DNA from 4 places in the Agrobacterium sp. A3-95 genome. Region 4 is predicted to be linked to each of the others. Evidence: predicted binding sites of a transcription regulator. Region 4 holds the regulator's gene; each other region holds the start of a gene.
What was found. The regulator LexA, encoded in region 4, represses DNA repair genes until DNA is damaged. The targets are predictions, from matches to a motif close to TGTTCNNNNTGTGTTCNG.

Region 1 (5,983 bases), on a different contig from region 4:
CCGGCCTGCCGCCCATCGGCGTCATCAGCGAGCTGGTCAATGACGATGGCACCGTGATGCGCGGTCCGCAGGTTCTGGATTTCGCCGAAAAACACGGCATGAAGCATGTTTCGGTCGCCGATCTGATCGCCTATCGCCAGCGCAAGGAAACGCTGGTGGAGATGGAATCCTCCTTCACCATCCAAACCCCGTTCGGACCGGCCAAGGCGCATACCTACTCCCTGCCATGGGACCGGATGCAGCATATGGCGGTGATTTTCGGCGATATCCGCGATGGCGTCGATATTCCCGTCCGCCTGCACCCTGAAAACGTTGCTGACGACGTGTTCGGCGACCGCCAGCCGGTGCAGCACTATATGCAGAAGATCGCCGAAGAAGGCCGCGGCGTCATCGTCTATCTGCGCGAAGGTTCTGTCGGCGTCGGCCAGGTGGACGGACGGCGCAAGGCGCGTGATCCCGACGAAGCGCACGCACAGGCCCGTTCCCGCGAAAATGAGTGGCTGGAGATCGGCCTCGGCGCGCAGATTCTCAAAGACCTCGGCATCAGCTCGATCAAGCTGATGACGACCCGCGAGCGCCACTATGTCGGGCTGGAAGGCTTCGGGATCAAGATTTCGGCAACGGATATCGGGTGATTTAGGGACGTCGCGAGGGCGCTTCGATTTGGCGTCCTCTCCGCCCGTCCGGCGTCATCCTCGGTCTTGTGCCGAGGATCTGCAGACGCATCCTATACATTTTCCGTTGCAGATGCTCGGGACAGGCCCGAGCATGACGGAAGAGGCAGTCGCCGGCTCAAGGCGCAATTACACATCCCGCCACCCCTCCAGATAATTCACACTCTCCACCCCCGTAAACTTCGCAAGCCGCGACAATTCCGCGTCTAGTTTCTCGAGCCTTCCTGCTGAGGCGCGCACGCCCGGTTCCAGCCACAGGCGGCGCACATCCAGCGTGCTGCGCTTGCGGTCTGCCTTCATGTCGATACGGCCGATCAGCCGGTCGCCTTCCAGAAGCGGGAAGACGTAATAGCCATATTGCCGTTTCGGCTCGGGTACGAAGACCTCGATACGGTAATAGAAGCCAAACAGCCGCTCCGTGCGGTTGCGGTCGCGCAACAGCGGATCGAAGGGGCTCAGCACACGGACGCGGGACGACGGCTCCGGCAGGTTGGCGACATCGGCGCTGAAATCCGCAAAAGCATAGGACGGACGGGCAGCACCGCCATCGCTCGCGAGAAGCGAGACCTCGCACAGTTCGTCACGGTGGCTCTTGACCCAGTCCCTCGCCTCCTGCGGGGTAACGAGATCAAAAAAGGCGGCGATTTCGCCATGGGTGGCAAAACCCAGCCGGGTGAGCGCCTGCCGGCAGGCCCAGTCGACAAATTGCGTATGCTCCACTTCGCTTTCGTGGTGCTCGCCGGGAATGACCCGCTCCGCCAGATCATAGACCTTCTGAAAATTCACGCGGCCGGATATGGCAAGCTTGCCGGTGTGCCACAGATATTCGAGTGCGGTCTTGGAAGGATGCCAGTTCCACCAGCCGCCGGACTGATGCCCCTCCTCCTTCAACTCACGCGCCAGAACCGGACCCGTGGCGGCGATGCGCTCCAGCGTCTCGGCGAAAGCCGCATCAAACCCCTCACCATGCCATTTGCGCCAGCGCTCCTGAATGATCGGCTCGCGGCGGCGGAAGCGGTGCTTCCAATAGGGGTAAAATTCGGTCGGCACGATGGAGGCATCATGCGTCCAGTGCTCGAACAGCGCGCGGTCCTTTTCCAGCAGTGCTGTCAGATGTTCGCGCCTGTAGGTCTGGTTTCGGGAGAATATTATCTGGTGATGGGCGCGCTCCACCGTGCCGATACTGTCCACCTGCACGAAACCGATATCGGTAATGAGCTGCAGCAGGCCATCCTTGGAAAGCGCCTTTCCGGGCGGAGAGCAAAGCCCCTGCCGCGCCAGAAAAATCCGCCTTGCCGCTTCGTTTGAAACCTTGATCGTCATGAAGCAGAAGGTATGACGGCTTTTTCAGGATTGCAATGTTCTTTTTTTGTTCTTTGTTTCACTTCTGTTGATGACACGATATAGAACCGGAAAGCGATAGAGGGATGCATCAATTTTGGAAATCCGTTTCGACACCGCAGGCGTCGCCTTCGAGGGCAGGCAGGCTTTACAGCCCGTGTCCCTGACATTGACTGAACGGCGTATCGGCGTGATCGGCCTCAACGGCTCGGGCAAGACCACCTTTGCGCGGCTGATCAATGGTCTGACAAAGCCGACGCGCGGCAAGGTGTCGGTGAACGGTCTCGACACCGTCAAAGATGCGAGAGCGGTATTACAGGCAGTCGGTTTCATCTTCCAGAATCCGCAGAACCAGATCATCCTGCCGATCATACGCGACGATGTCGCCTTCGGCCTCAAGCGACTCGGTATCGGCAAGACGGAGACAGAAACGCGGGTCAAGGCCGTGCTTGCCCGGCTCGGTATCGCTCATCTGGAAGAACGGCGCGCGCACGAGCTTTCCGGCGGCGAATTGCAGCTGGCGGCGCTGGCCGCCCTGCTCGTCACTGAACCGCAAATCCTCATTCTCGATGAACCGACCAATCAACTCGACCTCAAAAACCGCGCGATCGTTGAAAAGACAATGGCTGCGTTGTCGCAGGCGCTTGTCGTCATCACCCACGATCTGCCGCTGCTTTCCGGCTTCGATCGCGTACTGGTTTTTCACGAAGGCGAGCTTGTTGCAGACGCCAACCCCGAAGAGGCGGTGGCACGTTATCTGGAGGTTGCGTCGCGATGAAGTCCCTTCATGTCGAAGGCACGGGCTGGCTCTACCGCGTCTCTCCACGCCTCAAGCTCGTGACGCTGATGGTTTTCAGCATTGCGCTATTTCTCACCCGCGATCTGCTTTTGCTGGGATGCGCCGTCGTCGTGGCCGCCGCCATTGTGCGCGAGACGCGGCTGCAATTCCGCGAGATCGGCCTGCGGCTACGCCCGGTGATGCTGACCATTCTCCTCGTTGCCGCCTTCAGCTATCTGCTGCTTCCGGTAAACGATGCGAGTGTCAATCTTTTGCGGCTGACTGCACTGGCGCTCCTCGCCACCGCCGTCACCATCACCGTCAGCATTTCGCAATTCATGGACGAAATCGCGCTTGCCGCCGCCCCGCTGGAAAGGCTGGGGCTGGTCAAGGCGGCCGATATCGGGCTCGCGGTCGGGCTCGTCGTGCGGTTCGTGCCTGAGATCGTCAATCGTTACCATGCCGTGCGCGATGCGCACCGGGCGCGCGGCCTCCCCGTTCGGCTGGCCACGATCATCGTGCCGCTCGTCATTATGACGTTGAAGGATGCGGATGCCATTGCCGACGCCATTGACGCGCGCGGTTTCAGAGGCCAAAGCTGACGGCAAAACAACCATCCGGAGTTCCCGAGCCATGACGACCCGCGACCTTGTGCTGATCTCGCTGTTTTCCGCCATCATCATCGCACTCGGACTTTTGCCGCCGATCACGCTTGGTTTCATTCCGGTGCCCATCACCGCGCAGTCGCTTGGCGTCATGCTGGCCGGTGTCGTGCTGGGGGCGAAACGCGGCACGCTCGCGGTTCTTCTAACTATCCTCATCGCCGCAATCGGCCTGCCAGTCCTCTCAGGCGGACGCGGCGGCCTTTCCATCTTCACCACGCCGACCACGGGCTTCCTGATCGGCTGGATTGCTGCCGCTTTCGTCACCGGCATGCTCTCGGAAAAACTCGTCAATCGCGGCCAGTCGGCTCTGACGCAGGGTATCGGTTTCTTCATCGCAAGCCTCGTCGGCGGCGTGGTCGTGCTTTATGCCTTCGGCATCTCCTATCTCGCGCTGGTGGTCGGGCTCGGGTTTGAAAAGGCGTTCATGGGTTCGCTCGCCTTCATTCCCGGCGATGCGTTGAAGGCCGTGCTTGCCGCACTTGCCGGCCGCGCTGTGATGGTCGGCTATCCGCTTTTGCCGCAGCGCGCTTGATCAGCTTATTTCGGGAGGATTAGAGAATGGCGACCCGTCTTTACGAACATCCGATCTTCCTTGAACACATCACGCCGGAAGGCCATCCCGAGCGGCCGGATCGGCTGCGATCTCTGAACATTGCGCTCGAACATCCGAATTTCGAGCGACTGGTCCGCAAGCAAGCACCGCAGGCCAACGAAGATGCCGTGCTTCTGGCGCATCCGGAGGAGCATATGCTGTCCGTCATGCGCCAGATTCCCGAGGAAGATGGCGAGATCAACCGCGTCGAGGCCGACACCTATGTCTCGCCGAAAAGCCTGCAGGCGGCGCTGACCGGCATAGGCGCTGCGATGGTGGCGGTAGATGACGTGTTTACGGGTGCCGCCGACAACGTCTTCGTTGCGTCCCGCCCGCCCGGCCACCATGCGGAAACCGCAAAGGCCATGGGGTTCTGTCTCTTCAACAATGCAGCAATCGCCGCACGTCACGCCCAGAAGGTGCACGGCGCAGAGCGCGTCGCCATCATCGACTGGGACGTGCATCACGGCAACGGTACGCAGGATATCTTCTGGAACGACACGTCAGTGCTGTTCTGTTCCACCCACCAGATGCCGCTTTACCCGTGGAGCGGCGATAAAAACGAAACCGGCGTGAAGAACAATGTCGTCAACGCGCCACTTTCCCCCAATACCGGCAGCGAGTATTTTCGCGAGGCGTTCAAATCCCGCGTCCTGCCGGCGATTGCCGATTTTTCGCCCGATCTCATCATCATCTCCGCCGGTTTCGACGCGCATCACCGCGATCCGCTTGCGCAGATCAATCTGGTGGGCGAGGATTTCGACTGGGCGACGGGGCGGCTGCTGGAAATGGCGGACAAATACGCCTCGAACCGGGTCGTCAGCCTGCTTGAAGGCGGTTATGATCTGGAAGGGCTGGCGGAATCGGCGGCCATGCATATTTTGAGAATGATGAAGGGTTGAAAATGACGGAAAATGCCAACACAGCCGATGTCAGCGGTTATTCCTTCGAAAAGGCCGTCGCCGAGCTGGAAAGCATTGTCGCACGCCTGGAGCGCGGAGACGTGGCGCTGGACGAGTCGATCGCCATCTACGAGCGCGGCGAAGCCCTGAAAAAACATTGCGAGACGCTGTTGAACGCCGCCGAAAAGCGTATCGAGAAGATCCGTCTCGACCGCGCCGGAAAACCGCAGGGCGTGGAGCCGCTGGACGGGGAATAAACACGTCCTGTTGAACGGGGGCGACACAGCGTTCAACATTACGGCGCTCCCACGTCGTATCGTTCGTGGTAAGCTTGCGTGTAACGATACGAGGAGCTTCGGATGTCCTTCTTTCCCGGCAACGATCCTGTCGCGGGTGATGCTTTCGCCTGCGACGCCATCGAAAACCTCATCATTCCGCGCACCAGCGATATTGGCGGCTTCGCCGTGCGGCGGGCGCTGCCGACGCGGCAGCGGCGGCTGGTCGGCCCCTTCATCTTTTTCGACCGCATGGGTCCGGCCATCCTGAAGGCGGGCGAGGCGCTGGATGTCAAGCCGCATCCGCATATCGGGCTTTCCACCGTTACCTATCTGTTTGACGGCGAAATCAAGCATCGCGACAGCCTTGGCACCGAACTGGTCATCCGGCCCGGCGACATCAACCTGATGACGGCGGGGCGCGGAATCGTGCATTCGGAGCGCACGCCGGAAAACCTGCGCGGCCATCCGCTTTCCATGTCCGGCCTGCAGACCTGGCTTGCCCTCCCCGATCATATGGAGGAAATCGCTCCGGCTTTTTCCCATACCGCCCGGGAAGACATGCCTCTGATCGATATCAAGGGCGCATCCGGCCGGGTCGTTATCGGTGATTTCGAAGGCCTCACTTCCCCCGTTTCGGCTTTTACCGACACGCTTTACGTTGACCTGACGCTGGAACCGGGTGTGAAATTCCCGTTCTCCGCCGACCATGAGGAACGGGCGATCTACATTCTTTCCGGCTCTCTGGATGTCGCG
Region 2 (5,983 bases), on a different contig from region 4:
CGATGGCAGAAAGGCATCGGCCTCTGCCAGCTGGACAAGGGCCTCCGTCGGCACGCTGGACCGGCGCCACATGTCATCGACGGATAAGAAAGGACTATTCATGCGTGCCGTCACGATCCGCGCTGCGTCAGCGACAGCCAGTCCCTTTACCTGCCGAAACCCAAGCCGGACAGCATGCCGATTGGTGCTGCCGATCTTTTCCAGCGTGCAGTCCCAGCGCGAGCGGTTGACGCACACAGGTCGCACTTCGACGCCATGCTTGATCGCATCACCGACGATCTGGGCTGGAGCATAAAAACCCATCGGCTGACTGTTCAAAAGCGCCGCGCAAAAGACATCCGGATAATGGCATTTGATGTAGTTCGATGCATAGGCGATCAGCGCAAAAGATGCCGCGTGACTTTCCGGAAAACCGTAGCTGCCGAAACCTTCGAGCTGAGAAAAGGTCTTTTCGGCGAACTCCGCCGAATAACCGTTCTTGACCATGCCGGAGACGAGTTTTTCCTTGAAGCGGGAGACCCCGCCGGTGAACTTGAAGGTGGCCATCGACTTGCGCAGCTGGTCGGCCTCGCCACCGGTAAAACCGGCGCAGACCATGGCGACCCGCATGGCGCTCTCCTGAAACAGCGGCACGCCCAGCGTCTTGCCGAGCACGGCCTCAAGCTCGGGTGTGGGATACTCTACCGGCTCCTTGCCTTCGCGGCGGCGAAGATAGGGATGCACCATGTCGCCCTGGATAGGACCGGGCCGGACGATCGCCACCTGCACGACCAGATCGTAGAAGGTGCGGGGTTTCAGGCGCGGCAACATCGCCATCTGCGCGCGGCTTTCGATCTGGAAGGTCCCGAGCGTATCGGCTTTTCGGATCATTGCGTAGGTGGCTGCGTCTTCCTGCTGGATCGTAGACAGATCGAGATCCTCGCCCTTATCCTCACGGATGAGATGAAACGCCTTTGCCATGCAGGTGAGCATGCCGAGTGCGAGCACATCTACCTTCATGAACTTCAGCGCCTCGACGTCATCCTTGTCCCATTCGATGATCTGGCGGTCCTTCATCGTTGCCGGCTCGATCGGCACGAGATCGTCCAGCCGGTCATGGGTGAGGACAAATCCTCCTGGATGCTGGCCAAGGTGGCGTGGCGCACCCATCAGCTGCTGCGCCAGTTTCAGGGTGAGCGCTAAGCGCCGGTCGTCGGGGTTGAGGTTGAGTTCCCGGATATTTCGGTCGGGCACTTCCTCCGACCAGGACCACATGCCTGATGATAGCGCCTTGATCACGTCTTCCGGCAGGCCGAGCGCCTTGCCGACATCGCGGATCGCTCCCTTGGCACGATACCGCGTAACGGTGGCGCAGAGGGCTGCCTTGTCATGTCGGTAGGTCTTGTAGATCCATTGGATGACCTCCTCGCGCCGCTCATGCTCGAAGTCGACATCGATATCCGGCGGTTCGTCGCGTTCCTGGCTGACGAAGCGCTCGAAGAGAAGGTCGTTGGTCGAGGGATCGATAGAGGTAATGCCGAGAATATAGCAGACGGCGCTGTTGGCCGCCGATCCCCTGCCCTGGCAGAGAATGCTCTGGCTTCTTGCAAAGCGCACGATCGAAAACACCGTCAGAAAATACGGCGCATATTTCATGGTGCGGATGAGATCGAGCTCATGCCGTACGGTTTTCAAGACGTCGGGCGGCAGCCCTTCCGGATAGCGGTCAGGCGCGCATTCCCAGACATAATGCTCAAGCGAGGCTTGGGCATCCTTGCCCGGCACGATAGCTTCTTCCGGATATTGATAGGTCAGCTCCTCGAGAGAAAACGTGCAGCGCCGCACGATCTCCATGGTTCGCGCCAGGGCCTCCGGATAACGTGGAAATAGGCGAGCCATTTCTTCCGGAGGCTTCAGATATCGGTCGGCATGACGCTCTCGCTCGAAGCCGACGTCATCGATCGTGGTATTGTGCCTGATGCAGGTAACGATGTCCTGCAACTGCCGCCGACCCGGCTCATGAAACAGCACGTCATTGGTGACGACGGTTTTGACCCTGAACCGTGCCGCCATGTTGGAAATCTCATGGAGCCGCATCTGGTCGTTGGGTCGCCGGCGCAGGCACAGCGATACATAGGCTCGATCACCAAAAACGTGCGCCAACTTGCGAAGCTGCGCGGCGCATGTGGCGTCCGGCAGATCCGGCACCAGAATGCCGATCATGCCTTCCGAGTAAGCCATGACATCGTCCCAGTGCAGAATGCAGTTGTTCTTGCCGCCGCGCGACTTGCCAAGCGTGATGAGCCGGGTCAGCCGCGAATATGCCGGACGATCCATCGGATAGACCAGCAACGACATACCGTCGGCGAGGTCGAGGCGACAGCCAACGACAAGGCGGAGACCTGTCGCGCGGGATGCTTCAAGGGCGCGGACGATGCCTGCGAGCGAATTGCGATCGACGACGCCGATCGCACTGATCCCAAGGAGTTTTGCAGTATCAAATAACTCCTGCGCCGACGAGGCACCACGCAGAAACGAAAAATGTGTCGTGACCTGGAGCTCGGCATAGCTCATGCGAATATCCCGTGGCAGAACCAGCGGTGTGACCCGGTTTCCGGATTAATACCGTCGCCGGAGCGGAACACCCAAAGACGCTCACCGGATTCGTCCTCGATGACGAAATAGTCGCGCACGGCGTCCATTTCGGCATCTCGCTGCCACCATTCCCCGAAAATGCGTTCCGGGCCGTCGGCACATTTGACCTTGCGGCGTTTGCCACGCCAGACGATGGAGACTGGGGGCCGGTCCGGCATCAGCGCGATCGCCTCGATCAACTCAGGTCTCGGTAAGAGACGAACGGGGCGGCGCCAATGGCTGACCCAGGCAACGGCGATCGGTTCGGCGACGGGGCTGATGCGCTGGACAGAGCGTTCCGGCACATCGGATGCGACCGGTGCGACGCGATAGACCCTCTGCCCCCGGTTTCCATAGAGGTCGATTAGCGGCGTGACATCGGTGACGTCATCCTCGACCAGAGCAGAGGCTTTCTGAGCCTCCTCGAGAGGCTCGGCTATCACGGCGAGCAGGATCAGCTTTTCGATCCCGAAGCCCGGCTCGATCTTTTCCGTCCGGTCCCGAAACAGTTTTGTCAGCCAGGCGACATCTCGGGCGGGCCTGGCGGTTCCGGCGCGGATGGCCTGTCTCGTGCCATCGACCTTCTCGACGATCAGGTCGGCACGGCGAATGCCAAGCCCGCGCTTCTGGAGTTCGTCAACGAGTTGGACGACCAGACGGCCAACATATTTATTGATTGTTTCCGCAGCCCCGATCGGTTCGGCAAAGGCCTTGGAGACTTCAACCAGCTCTGCGGTCCGGATCGGTTCGATCGGCTCAGCGACACGACAGAGCATCTGGTCGAGACGGCGGCCGACCTCCGGACCGAAGCGCAATGTCAGCGGGGCCCGCGGGGTGTTGGCAAGCTCGCCGATTGTCTGGAAACCGAGAATGCGCAGATCAGAGACGATCTTTGACGGCAGGCGCAGAAGCGAAATCGGCAGTTTTTTGACGGCATGGGCCGTCTCGCCCGGAGGAACGACAATCGTTTCGCAATTGATTGCGCGGGCGCAAGCATGGGCAGCACCCCAGCTGTCGGCAACCGCCACGCGCGCCGTCAGTTTTCGGGCAAGAAACTGGTTGGCGATCTTTGTCACCATCGGCAGTTCACCACCCTGCAGATGATCGGCGCCTTCCGTATCCATGACGATACCATCAATCCCGTCGACGGCGACGATCGGCGAATAGATCGTCAGCGCCCAGAGCGTGATGCGCTCGAGCGCGGCTTGATCGGCTTGCGAATCTGCGTCAACCAGCATCAGGCCGCGAAACAGCGACTGCGCCTTTGCCGCCGCCATGCCGGCATGCACGCCCGCCTTTCTGGCAGCCGGATCGGCGGCAGACACCCATCGCTTCGAACCGCTTCTCGCGATCACGGCGATTGGCTGTTCAGGCGGAATAGACGGATCGGCCCGACGAATGCGATCCGTCGGCAGATCCGGAAGATAGATCGAGACGACCCTTGTCATCGCACGCCCTCACGAGAAACTCAGCACACTCACCCGCTTTCACGCGCATCAATTCCAGAAACCATTGAGGCCTGCCCACCCCCGGTACCGGCAACTCCTCTGACGGCATCACGCTGACACGCCACCGCGTGGTCGAGGCCGTCGGCTGCCCAAAGTCATTGGCCTCCGTCTGTCGCCGCCATCGGCGGACCGCGAGCGCCATGGTTCCGGTTCGCTCGGCTGCAAGCTGCAGGCGGCGGGAACTGACCATAGGCAGGCGAACAAGTTCACCGACGACGGCACCAAGTCCGCCGAAGGAAAGGCCCTCCTCCATATTGGCCAGCACATCCTCTTCCTTGTCGGATTCAACAAAGATGACGCGGTCGGGATGCAGACCCACATGGGCAAGAGCTGGAAAAAAAAGATCCGGCCGCGTCAGACACCAGATGACGGGGCCTTTTGTTCTTGCGGCAATGCCGGCAACACAAAGGGCGGCCGCCGCACCATCGACAGTACCGGAGCCACCGCCTGCAAACTCGTGCAGCGCGCCATAGGCGAGGCCCCCGCCGGGCAAGGCCGCATCGATCTCGGAAACGCCAAAAGAAAGTGTTCCGGCCCGCTTCGCGGATACCCCTTCCATCGACGCGATGCGGTCTCGCAAGTCGCAAATCACCCTCTGACGGGCAGCAGTCATCGTTCACGGCTCCCTTCAAGGTCGTGTTCAAAGGATCGACATTATGTCGTACGGGCTATATGTTCATTGTTTGTTCTCGTAATGCAAAAGAGTCAAGCACCACATGGTTGAGGAATATTATCCCAGTATTAGCAAAGTCGAAGATTCGAAAAGGATTCAAGGAGGTAAGGGGAAACAGAAATTTTTGCAGCCCTGGCGTCCGTCGGGTTCAAAACGGTGGATAGCGGGGATAGATGAACGGCGTCACAATCTTCTTAAGGTTTTCGTGCTGAACTCGTTTGCATGACGAAGCCACCGAGATCAAAGCCGCTCCTTCGTGATACCGAAGCTCCGCTACGGTCAAAGCCGCGTCGGAAGCGCAATCCCGCACAGCCACAGCTGCTGTTTGATCCGATGCCCGATCGCGTCGAGCCGGCGCTCGCCCAATTGAAGGCGCACCCTCCACAAGGCGACCAATGGAGCTGGGAGCTGAAATGGGATGGCTATCGCCTCGCTATCCATATCGAGCCGACAGGGGTCCGCATCCTCACGCGTGGTGGCCATGACTGGACGCACCGGTTTCCGGCGATCGAGCAGGCTGCCCGGGCGCTTGGTCCGGCAACGATGATCATTGATGGCGAGGCGGTTGTGCTTGACGATGAAGGGCGGCCGGATTTCGGGCTGCTGCAGAAATCGTTGGGTGCGTCTGGAAAGACGGCTGGCAACCGAGCTTCGGACGCCATCCTCTACGCGTTCGATCTTATTTATCTCGACGGCCATGACCTGCGCAACGTGGAGTACCGTTCGCGCCGGCATCTTCTCGAGGATACGCTGAACGGGCACGACGGCGCGATCCGCCTTTCGGAAACCATTGACGCCGATCCCGCGATCCTGCTGGAACACGTTGGCAGCCTTGGCCTCGAGGGCATCGTCGGCAAGCAATTGGATCAACCCTATCGCTCCGGCCGGACCGGCGACTGGGTCAAGATCAAGTGCGTTAAGAGCGAAGCCTTCATGGTTGTTGGCTACGAGCCATCGACGGCATCTCCCGACGGCTTCGGCTCTCTGGTGCTTGCTGCCTATCGCGGTGACGAGCTCGTTCATGTCGGGAACGTCGGGACGGGCTTCAGGCAAGCCGAGATGAACAGGCTGCGCAAGATGATCGACAGGCTGCGCTGGAAACGGAAACAGCCGCCTGTTCCATATGCCGAAAAGGCAGACATCGTTTGGGTCGAGCCGACTTTGATTGCCGAGATCGAGTTTCGGGCCT
Region 3 (5,983 bases), on a different contig from region 4:
GACCGTATCGGCGATTTCCGCACGCCCTTCCTCCAGAAGCGAGGACCGGGCCTGCGCGGCGATAAGCGGCTCGGCATGGGTGGCGGTCAGCACCATCATCTCGATGCCAAAGCCGGGATCGATGGTGTCGATCCGGTCGGTCAGAAGCCGGACAAGCTGTTTGGCATCACGCACCGGTCTGGAGGTGCCGGCCCGCACGGCCTGCAAGCCGCTATCCACCCGGTGCAGCACCAGATCGACGCGACGTGCGCCAAGGCCGCGCTTTTCCAGCGAGACGCAAAGCTCAGCAACCAGCTTTTGCACATAGCGGGCAATTGTCTCCGCCGCCGCGATCGGCTCGGGAAAGGCGCGGCGCACCTCCACCAGTTCGGCAATGCGCACCGGCTCGATAGGTTCGCCAGTCTCGCCGAAAGCCTGGGTAAGCCGCCTGACCACTTCCGGGCCGAAACGCAGGGTCAACGGCGCCCGTGGAGCCTCGGCAAGTTCGCCTATGGTGCGAAAACCGAGCACCTTCAATCCGGAAACGATACGCTCCTCCAGCCTGAGCGCCGCCAGCGGCAGCTCGCTGATCGCCGCCCGCTGCCCGCCCGGCGATACGATGCTGATCTCCTTACGGCCAAACCGGGCAAGCGCATGGGCCGCCCCCCAGCTATCGGCAATGGCAGCGCGGGCGGCGAAGCCTGCGGCATGCAGGCGGTTCACCATGCCGCTCAACATCAGCGTCTCATTGCCGTGCAGATGGTCCGCACCTGCCGTATCCAGCACCAGCCCATCAGGCGGATCTGCGGCGACGATTGGGGCATAGATACGCAGGAAATGAAAAGCGAGCTGTTGCAGGGCGCGGGCATCCGCCGCCGCATCCAGATCCTCGACAACGAGACCCGGCACCAAAGCCTGCGCCTTGCTGACGGGTGTACCGGGCCGGATGCCCGCCGCCTTTGCTGCCTTGTTCAGCGCCAGCACCAGGCGGCGGCTGCCCTGATGGCCGATCATGACCAGCGGCTTTTCAACCGGCGGCACGTTCTGCCCCGAAAGACGCCGGTAGCGATCCGTCGACCATGTCGGCAGGTAAAGCGAGACGACCCTTTGCATCACAGGCTTCCACTTCAAATGCAGCGCTTTCGCCGCCGCGACATCGCAAAAGTTCCAGAAACCAGCGTGGCCTGCCCACCCCCGGCACCGGCAGGGGCGAAGATGGCCGGACAGAGACACGCCAGCGGGTGACAGCGGCCGTCGGCTCGCCAAACAACGCCGCATCGGCCGGGCGCCGGAAGCGGCGGATGGCGATGCCCGTGACACCAGAGGTTTCCGCCGCCAGTTGCAACCGTCGCGAGGCATTCATCGGCAACTTCGCAAGCTCGCCCATCACGGCGCCAAAACCGTTGCAGCGCAAGCCTTCCTCGAAACAGTCGAGCACGCCTTTCTCATCGCGGCATTCGACGATGATGACCCGGTTCTGCGACAGGCCCGCCTGCGTCAATCCCGGCATGAACAGATCCCTGCGGGTGACACACCATAAGACCTTGCCGGACAGCCTTGCTGCCACACCGGCCGCAAAAAGCGCCGCTGCCGCACCATCGGCGGCACCATTGCCGCCGCCGCTCACCTCATGCAGGCAACCGAGCTTCAGCCCGCCTCCAGGCAAATGGTGATCGATGGCATCCACGCCGAAAGGCAAGGCCTCGTGCAGGCGGTGAGGACCGCCACCGATCCTTTCCAGCCTTTCACGCAGCTCTTCGACAACGAGCAACTGTTCCGCGCGCTTTTGCATGGCATGACAGGTTTCAATTCCGGTTTTTCAGTTTTATTGTTCCTGTTTTGTTCTTATTTCAGCAAAGAGTCAAGCAATGCCGTGCGGTTCTTCAACAGGTTTGCGCAGGAAGAGAGGGATTATGGCCTTGCGGCCATGTTTACCACCGTTAAAACGGATTATCCGGTCGGCCTTTCCCTTTTTGCGGATAATTGACGCGCCGGACATCAGGGTTTGGAGGAAACGCCGATGATCGCCAGCATTCTGATTACCGTGGTTGCGGCCATCCATGTTTACATCACCATTCTGGAAATGCTGCTGTGGGAAAAGCCGGCCGGCCGCAAGGCCTTCGGCCTCTCTGCGGATTTTGCGCGACAGACGAAGGTGCTTGCCGCCAATCAGGGGCTTTACAATGGTTTTCTGGCAGCCGGATTGATCTATGGGCTCACGCAGGGCGATGAAGGACTGAGTTTCAAGGTCTTCTTCCTCACCTGCGTCCTGGTAGCCGGCATTTTCGGCGCCATTACCGCCAATATGAAAATCCTGTTCATTCAGGCTTTGCCGGCATTGTTTGCGCTCGGCTTCCTCTGGATCGGAGTATGAACATATGACCGCATGGAACGATCTCCGCGCAAAAGACGCCCTCAACCGCATATTTATGGCGGCAGTGGCGAGTGCCGATCCCGCAAAGGTGCTGCAACATCATCTTCCTTCCCCGCCCAAGGGCAGGTGCGTGGTGGTCGGCGCGGGCAAGGCCTCGGCTGCCATGGCCGCAGCGCTTGATAAGGCCTGGGCGGATGTGAACCTCTCCGGTATCGTCGTAACCCGTTACGGTCATGCCGTTCCGGCCGGGCGCATCGAAATCATCGAGGCCTCCCATCCCGTGCCCGACGACATGAGTGCGGAAGCGGCAAGACGCATTCTTGCCTCCGTTGAAGGGCTGACTGCAGACGACATGGTGATCGCGCTAATTTCCGGCGGCGGTTCGGCACTGATGGTCGCACCCGCCGAAGGCATGACGCTTGCGGACAAGATGGCCGTCAACCGCGCACTTCTTGCCAGCGGTGCGACGATTTCCGAGATGAATGCCGTGCGCAAGCACCTCTCCCGCATCAAAGGCGGGCGACTGGCGCTGGCCGCCAAACCGGCCAGAGTGGTTTCGCTGTTGATTTCAGACGTACCGGGCGACGATCCCTCCGAAATCGCTTCCGGCCCCACGGTTGCCGATCCGAGCGATATCAACAATGTGCGGGAAATCGTCTCCCGTTATGCGCTCGATCTTCCCGAGAATGTGCGCAAAGTGTTGGAAAAGGGCGAGGAAACGCCGAAGGCAGGCGATATAGAAGAGGACATCAGGCTGATCGCGACACCCTCGCTCGCCCTACAGGCGGCGGCGGACGAGGCGGTGAAGCTTGGCCTTACGCCGCTCATCCTCGGGGATTCGCTGGAGGGCGAGTCAAAGGATGTCGGCGCGGTGATGGCGGGTATCGCCCTCTCCGCCAGCCGCAAGGGCCTGCCAGTCAAAGGCCCGGCCGTGGTGCTTTCCGGCGGAGAAACCACGGTGACGATCGGCAAAGGGCTGGCCGGCAAGGGTGGGCGCAACACGGAATTTCTGCTGAGCCTTGCGCTGACGCTGAAGGGTGCAGGCGGTATCTGGGCCATCGCCGGCGATAGCGACGGCATAGACGGCGTTGAGGATGCGGCAGGCGCACTGGTGACGCCCGATACGCTTGCGCGTATGCGCAACGCCGGTGCCGATCCGCGCCAGTCGCTGGTGGGACACGACAGCTACACCGCCTTCAAGGCGGTTGGCGACCTTGTCGTCACCGGTCCGACGCTGACGAATGTGAATGATATCAGGGCGATTTTGATCGGGTGAAAGCAGGAGAGTTCGAGCCTGTTATGGCCTTGCGGTGCGCATCGTTGAAGGTGGCTGTTTTGACTATACCGTCGGACAGGTATAATCTGGTGGCCTGTCTTTTGGAGCCTCAGCCATGCGTTTTGGAGTGCTCGTAATTGGTCTAGCCCTGGCCCTGATCCCCACCTTGGCGGATGCCCACAATTGCAAATGCCGAAATCGCGGTGTCATGTTCGAACTCGGCCAGACATCCTGCCTCAGGGTCGATGGCGGCTCCTATCTCGCGCGCTGCGAAATGAAACTCAACGTCTCATCCTGGACGAGAATACAGGACGGTTGCCCCGTGACTGAACGAATGCAGCAGCAGATGACACGCGTAAATTGATCACGTCTTCAGGTGGGTCGTGAGGGGAAAGCAGGCAGAGATAAGCCGAGAGCTTGCCCCCTCATCCGGCCCTTCTCCCCCCAGGAAGAAGAAATACGCCGCGAAGCCATGTCGATCTTACAGCTTCACCCAGCCGCCATTCTTTTTACCGGATTCGATGCAGGCGGTGACAAAAGCGACGCCTTTGACACCGTCATCGACGGTCGGATAGGTGACCGCCTTGTCTAGCTCCGAACCGGTGCGGCGGGCTTCGATGGCGTGAGCCGCTTCGGTATAGATGGTCGCGAAGGCTTCGAGATATCCTTCCGGATGGCCCGAGGGAATGCGCGTGACACGCGCGGCCGCAGCACCGGCGCCAGCACCGCCGCGGGTGATGAGCTGTTTCGGCTCGCCAAGCTTCGTGAACCAGAGATAGTTCGGATCAGCCTGCGTCCACTCGATGCCTGCCTTGTCGCCGTAAACGCGGACCTTCAGTCCGTTTTCATGCCCGACAGCCACCTGGCTGCACCAAAGCAGGCCCTTGGCTGGTTGCTTGCCGTCCTTTGGCTTGAAGCGCAGCATCACATGCGCATTGTCGTCCAGACGGCGACCCTCCACGAAGGTATGTACATCCGCTGCCAGTTCATCGGCTTCCAGACCGGAAATGAAGCAGCCGAGATTATAGGCATGGGTGCCGATATCCCCTGTGGAGCCGCCGACACCGGATTGCGCCGGATCGGTGCGCCAGACGGCCTGTTTCGCACCGGTCTGCTCCAACGGCTCAGCCAGCCAATCCTGCGGATATTCCATCTGCACCAGACGGATGTTGCCGAGCGCACCGGTTTCCACCAGTTCACGCGCATGCCGCACCATAGGATAACCGGTGTAGTTATGGGTGAGGATGAACAGCGCGTCCGCCTTGTCCGCCACGTCCTTCAGCTTTTTGGCATCCTCCAGATTGGAGGTCAGCGGCTTGTCGCAGATGACATGGATGCCGCGTTCCAGAAACGCCTTCGCCGCAGGATAATGTACGTGGTTGGGCGTGACGATCGCTACCGCCTCGATACCATCCTCGCGAAGCGCTTCCTTCTCTGCCATTTCTTCAAATGACCCATAGCAACGCTCTGGAGCAAGCCCGAGTTCGCGGCCAGAGGCGAGGGATTTTTCCGGTGTCGAGGACAAGGCCCCGGCCACGAGATCGAAGCGGTTGTCGAGCCGCGCGGCCATGCGGTGAACGCCGCCGATAAATGCACCCGAACCGCCACCCACCATGCCCAGGCGAATCCGCGTGTTCGCCTTGTCGGTTGTCTTTCCTTCAATAGCCATAATGTCTCCTCGGCATTTTCTAAGCGCATTCCCACACGGAAAACGGCTTCACACTTTTCCTGGAAATGCTTTTAAAGCCCAAGCATGCGCCGGTTGGCCGCATCATCGGTGCCGGCAGATGCGAAATCATCAAAGGCTTTTTCCGTGACGCGGATGATATGGTGCTTGACGAACTCGGCCCCTTCCCGGGCACCGTCTTCAGGATGTTTCAGCGCGCATTCCCATTCAACCACTGCCCATCCGTCGAAATCATTGGCAGCCATTTTCGAGAACACCGCACCGAAATCCACCTGCCCGTCACCCAGCGAGCGGAAGCGGCCCGCACGGTTGACCCAACCCTGATAACCGCCATACACGCCCTGGCGGCCGGTCGGATTGAACTCAGCGTCCTTGACATGGAACATCTTGATGCGGTCTTTGTAGATGTCGATATTGTCAAGATAATCAAGGCATTGCAGCACGTAATGCGACGGGTCATAGAGCATGTTGGCGCGCTTGTGGTTCTTCACACGCTCCAGGAACATCTCGAAAGTCACGCCATCATGCAGATCTTCGCCGGGATGGATTTCGTAGCAGACATCCACGCCCTGCTCATCGGCGTAATCAAGGATCGGCGTCCAGCGTCTTGCCAGCTCGTCAAAGGCGGTTTCCACCAGACCGGCCGGGCGCTGCGGCCACGGATAGA
Region 4 (5,983 bases):
ACCGATGTAGAGGTGACAGAAACCACCGATGAAGCCCATGCCGTAAAGCTGGCCGGCCTTTTCCTCGAAGCGACGGATGAGAAGCATCTCACGATAGGCGTGAAGCTCTTCTTCCTTCGAAAAGTCCGGGCTGTTCTTACCGGTGAATTCGCCTGCAGCCTTTGCCGTTGTCTTTCGGCCGGATACGGACGCGGTTTTTCGCGGCGCCATTCATCCCTCCCTGAGTTGCCGTTTGAATGGATAGATTGGCGCGTACCATATGCAAGAAAATGCCATGCAGCAATGCTTTAAACGCATGGCACATATTCACGCTAAAGTGCTGTGAATAAATCACAAATCATTAATTAACTTGATTTCGGTTAATTAGAAGTAGGTATTCATGATGACAATTTCGTCCGTACGGGACATATTCAACTGATAACGGGAAATCTCGTCAATCATGTCACGTTCGAGAGAACCGTCGCTCAATAATTCGACCTGCCGCTCCAGCGCAACGCGCGCCTGCGTCAGCTTGGCAAGCTCTGCCGTTCTGGCAATACGCTGCCGCTCCAGCCGCTCCGTCGCCTGAAGGCCGAAGTCGCCGTGGATGGAATGATACCCGAAATAGGAAAGAAAAGCGATCGTAATGGCCGGAACGATCAAACGGCCGAATCGTCTCTTTTTATGATGTCTGGTCCACATGCCGGAGAGAAGCCTTAAAACGCATAATGTGAGTCTCGAGACTAATGCGGATTGTTTAACTATCCGTTGACCTTAAATTCCACGCGACTGATAGACGCAAAAAAGCCCGCCAGAGGCGGGCTAATAATGACGACGATATCAGAGAGAGTTCGTTATGCCGAGCGTGATCCTGCATCAAGCCACAGCGCGTCTTCGCCGTGAAAAGAGTCCTTTCAACCCAGGGACCTGGGCTGACTGAACCCCGGATCAACTCGGGAGTGAGCAGTGCGGATAAACCGCCCATCCCTGATACTGGCCCGCCAGGCGGCGGGCCATATCGCGAAACCCGAACGCGAATTATCCGCGCAGGATCGAACGGCCGGCGTAAGCAGCCTGCGGGCCCAGCATTTCTTCAATGCGGATAAGCTGGTTGTACTTTGCGAGCCGGTCGGAACGGGCAAGCGAGCCGGTCTTGATCTGACCGCAGTTGGTTGCGACCGCGAGATCGGCGATGGTGGAATCTTCCGTTTCGCCCGAACGGTGCGACATGACGGCGGTGTAACCTGCCTTGTGCGCCGTTTCGACTGCGTCCAGCGTCTCGGAAAGCGAACCGATCTGGTTGACCTTGACGAGGATGGAGTTGGCGACACCCATCTTGATACCGTCGCGAAGGCGGGCGGAGTTGGTGACGAAAAGATCGTCGCCCACCAGCTGGCACTTGTTGCCAATGAGATCGGTCAGCGCCTTCCAGCCATCCCAGTCGTCTTCAGCCATGCCGTCTTCGACAGAGATGATCGGATATTTCGCCACGAGCTCGGCCAGGTATTCGGCCTGCTCGATCGGCGAACGGGTCTTGCCTTCGCCTTCATAAACGTAATTGCCGTTCTTGAAGAACTCGGTCGCCGCACAGTCGAGACCGATGAACATGTCGTCGCCTGGACGGTAGCCAGCCTTTTCGATCGACTTCATGATGAAATCGAGTGCTGCCGGCGCGCTTTCGAGACCCGGTGCAAAACCGCCCTCATCGCCGACATTGGTGTTGTGGCCCTGTGCGGACAGTTCTTTTTTCAGCGTATGGAAGACTTCGGAGCCCATGCGCACGGCTTCGCGAATATTTTCTGCGCCGACCGGCAGGATCATGAATTCCTGGAAGTCGATGGGGTTATCGGCATGCGCGCCGCCGTTGATGATGTTCATCATCGGAACCGGCAGCAGATGCGCGTTCGGGCCGCCGACATAACGGTAAAGCGGCAGGCCGGACGCTTCAGCGGCAGCCTTCGCAACGGCGAGCGACACGCCGAGGATGGCGTTGGCGCCGATGCGCGACTTGTTCGGCGTGCCGTCGAGCGCGATCATCATCTGGTCGATCTGGATCTGGTTTTCAGCGTCGAAACCGCCAATCGCGTCGAAGATTTCCGTATTGACGGCTTCGACCGCCTTTTCCACGCCCTTGCCGAGATAACGCTTGCCGCCATCGCGCAGCTCAACCGCCTCATGCGCGCCGGTGGAGGCGCCGGAGGGAACGGCGGCACGGCCCATGGAGCCGTCTTCGAGATAAACGTCGACTTCAACGGTCGGATTGCCGCGGCTGTCGAGAATTTCGCGCGCGATGATATCGGTAATGGCAGTCATGGTCTCTCCCTTGGGAATGGAACAGATATTTTCCGTCGCCTGTCTTAGACGATGGCGAAGAAATTACAATGACGGTGGGCAGCGGAAACGGCCCGCCCGCCATTAAAATCGATTGGCACAAAAGTGCCCGCCGTCACGGTCAGCCGATCAGGCTTTCGTAATCGCGTCGAAAGCCAGAAGCTTTTCGAGCAGTTTCGGCATGTCCTTCAGATGGACCATGTTAGGGCCGTCTGACGGCGCATTGTCCGGATCCTCATGCGTCTCGATGAAGAGGCCGGCCACGCCAACCGCAACGGCCGCACGTGCCAACGTCTCGACGAATTCGCGCTGGCCACCTGTGGAGCCGCCCTGCCCGCCCGGTTGCTGCACCGAATGGGTGGCATCGAACACGACAGGTGCGCCGAGCGCTGCCATGATCGGCAACGAGCGCATGTCGGAAACCAGCGTGTTGTAACCGAAGGACGCGCCGCGCTCGCACAACATCACATTCGGATTGCCGCTCTCATTGAGCTTGGCAAGCACGTTCTTCATGTCCCAGGGCGCCAGAAACTGGCCTTTCTTGACGTTGATGACGCGGCCGGTTTTGGCGGCAGCAACGAGAAGATCGGTCTGGCGGCTGAGGAACGCCGGGATCTGCAGCACGTCCACTACCTCGGAAACGATGGCGCATTGCTCTTCCGTGTGGATGTCGGTCAGAACAGGAAAACCGAATTCCTTTTTGAGATCGGCAAAAACCTGCATCGCGTTATCCAGGCCGATGCCGCGTTTTCCGGAAAGCGAAGTGCGGTTCGCCTTGTCGAAAGAGGACTTGTAGACAAGCCCTATTCCCAGCTTGTCGGAAAGCTCCTTCAGGACGCCAGCGATCATGAAGGCATGTTCGCGGCTTTCCATCTGGCACGGACCGGCAATCAGCGAAAACCGCTCGGCATTCGAGAAGGAAACCTTGCTGGCGCCATCGCCGGCAGTGACTTTAAGATTGTTCGTAACGCTCATCATTTTTCCTCGAAGGCGAAGGCAACGCCCTGACCGGGTGCCGCGGGCACTACCAGACGGCCGTCCGCTTTTGCGCAGGACACGCCATTAGCAGTAAGCACCGCCTCTGTCACGGCAAGATCGTGCGACGAAAAGACAATGCCCGCGCCGCGCAATCCGCCTTCGTTGCCATCCTGAGCATTCAGGGCCGGCCCGCTGAAAGCCGGTTTTCCGGTCAATCTGATGCTGGCATTGCCGGTCGCAAAAACCATATCACCGCCCGGAGACCATTTGCCTTCACAGGCAAACACTGTCTCGATCAGGCCCGCCACCTTCATGTCGCCGCCGGAAAACAGGACGATTTCACTCAGGCCGGTGACACCATTGGCGTGGCGCTCCAGCATGGTGCGATCGCCCTGAAGGGCTTGAAGCCGTTGACAACTGAACAAAAAGAAATCCGCGGCCGCCCCGCTTGCCGCAAAAGCCAGCCGGAACGCCGCCTCGCCTTGCGAGCCATCCGGCATCCGAACAGGCCGCGAAAACTCGAAAACATCGCCCGCCGAAAGGCCGGCTGCCCGAAACCGCTCATGGTCAACCAAGGCGTCTTCAGTCCTGGCGACAAGAGCCGAAAAACCCTCCTGCCCGTCCCGTTGCCGGAAGGCCACATCCCTGCCGGTGAACACATCACCCCTCTCTATTGAGGCATTATATTTAGCCGGATCAGCAATTGCGAGCGGCTCCAGATAGGTGCCGTCGGCGAAAAATACGCAGGCATTTTGGGTGCCGAAAGGATGCAGAGCCTCCGGCGCAACCGTAAAGCCAAGACTGACGAGGCGCTTCACGGCGACGCCTATGACTTCCACGGGCAAAACGAGATGGTCAACGCTATAGGGTTTCGTCATGACATGTATCCTGCTGGCCTTCCGCCCGGAGCATGCCGGGACGGTTTCGACCGCACAAAAGCACAATTGCGTGCTATGAGGCAAATCATCACAGCAACAGATGGCACCTTCACGAAATTTTAGGGGATTGCAGAACACATATGGAACATATAGTGTTCGTTCTGTATTTGTTTCACGACTTCCACTACGATTCTAAAGGGTGTTTTCCTCATGCTCACGCGCAAACAGCAGGAATTGCTTCTCTTCATTCATGAACGAATGAAAGAGTCCGGCGTGCCGCCCTCCTTCGATGAAATGAAGGACGCACTCGATCTTGCTTCGAAATCCGGCATCCACCGCCTGATAACCGCTCTCGAAGAGCGCGGGTTCATTCGTCGGCTACCGAATAGAGCTCGGGCGCTGGAAGTCATCAAGCTGCCAGAGGCTTATACGCCGGGTGCAAGGCCGCAGCGCGGCTTTTCGCCGAGCGTTATCGAAGGCAGCCTTGGCAAGCCCAAAATGCCGGAACCGGCCCCTGCCCCCAAGACGCCGGCCAATGATCTGGGCGGGGCTGTCACCGTGCCGGTCATGGGCCGCATCGCTGCGGGCGTGCCGATTTCCGCCATCCAGAACAACACCCATGATGTGGCCGTGCCAGTAGACATGCTTGGCACGGGCGAACATTACGCGCTTGAGGTCAAGGGTGATTCGATGATCGAGGCCGGCATTTTCGACGGCGACACAGTCATCATCCGCAACGGCAACACTGCCAATCCCGGGGACATCGTTGTGGCTCTGGTGGATGACGAGGAAGCCACGCTGAAGCGCTTCCGCCGCAAGGGTGCCTCCATTGCGCTCGAGGCGGCAAACCCAGCCTATGAGACCCGTATCTTCGGGCCCGACCGGGTGAAAATTCAGGGCAAGCTGGTTGGGCTGATCCGCCGCTACCATTGATCTTATCGAACCGAACGTATTCACTTTACAATAGGCGTCATCGTGAAGATGGCGCCTATATCGGGTTTGGCTGTTTCCAAACGTGGCGTGCTTTTGCGGGTGCACGAGGATATGCGCCATTCAGCCTATGCGCGTTGCCCTTTCTAAACTGAGTTCCTGCTCCATAAAGATGCTTCGGTTTCGCTACGGGCGTGGTGGCGAATGGGCTGCTCGCTGTAATTGTCGAAGCGATCACATCCGCTGTTTTTTAGCGACGTTGTTCTGTCGTGTTGCGCAGTCAGTTTTAGTGGTCACCAAAGGGTGACTTGTCGCAAGGCGCGCTCTCAGCGACCCCACATCACCATTCATCAACGTCGTTTATGGGAGCCATGGATAATTTTCGATATTCCGTGAACGCTTGGCAGGTGTAGAAATACGCGTCATATCCGGGAGATACGCCATGTACGATCTTTATATAGCCAACAAGAACTATTCTTCATGGTCGCTGCGGCCGTGGGTATTGATGCGCACGCTCGGTATCGCCTTTGATGAAAAGCTCATTCCGTTCGGCGAAGGCGTCTCCTTCTCCTCCTTTTCGCCGACGGGCAAGGTGCCCTGCCTAGTCGACGAGGGTATGACGGTTTGGGAAACGCTTTCGATCGTCGAATATCTTGCTGAAAGACACCAGGGCGTCTGGGCAAGCGACAAGCATGCAAGGGCCTGGTCGCGTTCGGCCGCAAGTGAGATGCATGCCGGCTTTTCCTCGCTGCGCAATCTCTATCCCATGTCGGTGGGCATTCGGGTCAAACCAAGGGGCGGCGATGCCGGGCTTAAAGCCGATATAAAGCGGATCGATGCATTGTGGAGCGAGGGTCTCACAAAATTCGGCGGGCCATATCTTGCCG

Region 1: the regulator LexA is predicted to act here: its motif matches at 2,034-2,051, upstream of ACQZ5Y_RS02405 (energy-coupling factor ABC transporter ATP-binding protein).
Region 2: the regulator LexA is predicted to act here: its motif matches at 4,795-4,812, upstream of ACQZ5Y_RS17495 (ImuA family protein).
Region 3: the regulator LexA is predicted to act here: its motif matches at 1,809-1,826, upstream of ACQZ5Y_RS09175 (ImuA family protein).

What each region holds. Positions count from the first base shown of each region.
Region 1 is NZ_JBNWDR010000001.1:464,713-470,695, forward strand. It holds gene ribB (3,4-dihydroxy-2-butanone-4-phosphate synthase) at 1-635, shown strand, start outside; gene ACQZ5Y_RS02400 (winged helix-turn-helix domain-containing protein) at 804-1,997, opposite strand; gene ACQZ5Y_RS02405 (energy-coupling factor ABC transporter ATP-binding protein) at 2,113-2,793, shown strand; gene ACQZ5Y_RS02410 (CbiQ family ECF transporter T component) at 2,790-3,395, shown strand; gene ACQZ5Y_RS02415 (biotin transporter BioY) at 3,427-3,990, shown strand; gene ACQZ5Y_RS02420 (histone deacetylase family protein) at 4,017-4,952, shown strand; gene ACQZ5Y_RS02425 (exodeoxyribonuclease VII small subunit) at 4,955-5,209, shown strand; gene ACQZ5Y_RS02430 (pirin family protein) at 5,312-5,983, shown strand, end outside.
Region 2 is NZ_JBNWDR010000006.1:266,722-272,704, forward strand. It holds gene ACQZ5Y_RS17485 (error-prone DNA polymerase) at 1-2,553, opposite strand, end outside; gene ACQZ5Y_RS17490 (Y-family DNA polymerase) at 2,550-4,061, opposite strand; gene ACQZ5Y_RS17495 (ImuA family protein) at 3,982-4,734, opposite strand; gene ligD (non-homologous end-joining DNA ligase) at 5,017-5,983, shown strand, end outside.
Region 3 is NZ_JBNWDR010000002.1:789,232-795,214, reverse strand. It holds gene ACQZ5Y_RS09180 (Y-family DNA polymerase) at 1-1,092, opposite strand, end outside; gene ACQZ5Y_RS09175 (ImuA family protein) at 1,007-1,771, opposite strand; gene ACQZ5Y_RS09170 (DUF1304 domain-containing protein) at 2,000-2,353, shown strand; gene ACQZ5Y_RS09165 (glycerate kinase type-2 family protein) at 2,358-3,629, shown strand; gene ACQZ5Y_RS09160 (hypothetical protein) at 3,745-3,993, shown strand; gene ACQZ5Y_RS09155 (Gfo/Idh/MocA family protein) at 4,111-5,298, opposite strand; gene ACQZ5Y_RS09150 (sugar phosphate isomerase/epimerase family protein) at 5,370-5,983, opposite strand, start outside.
Region 4 is NZ_JBNWDR010000009.1:231,120-237,102, reverse strand. It holds gene pdhA (pyruvate dehydrogenase (acetyl-transferring) E1 component subunit alpha) at 1-210, opposite strand, end outside; gene ACQZ5Y_RS22200 (FtsB family cell division protein) at 364-681, opposite strand; gene eno (phosphopyruvate hydratase) at 1,018-2,292, opposite strand; gene kdsA (3-deoxy-8-phosphooctulonate synthase) at 2,440-3,285, opposite strand; gene ACQZ5Y_RS22185 (VOC family protein) at 3,285-4,166, opposite strand; gene lexA (transcriptional repressor LexA) at 4,377-5,099, shown strand; gene ACQZ5Y_RS22175 (glutathione S-transferase family protein) at 5,539-5,983, shown strand, end outside.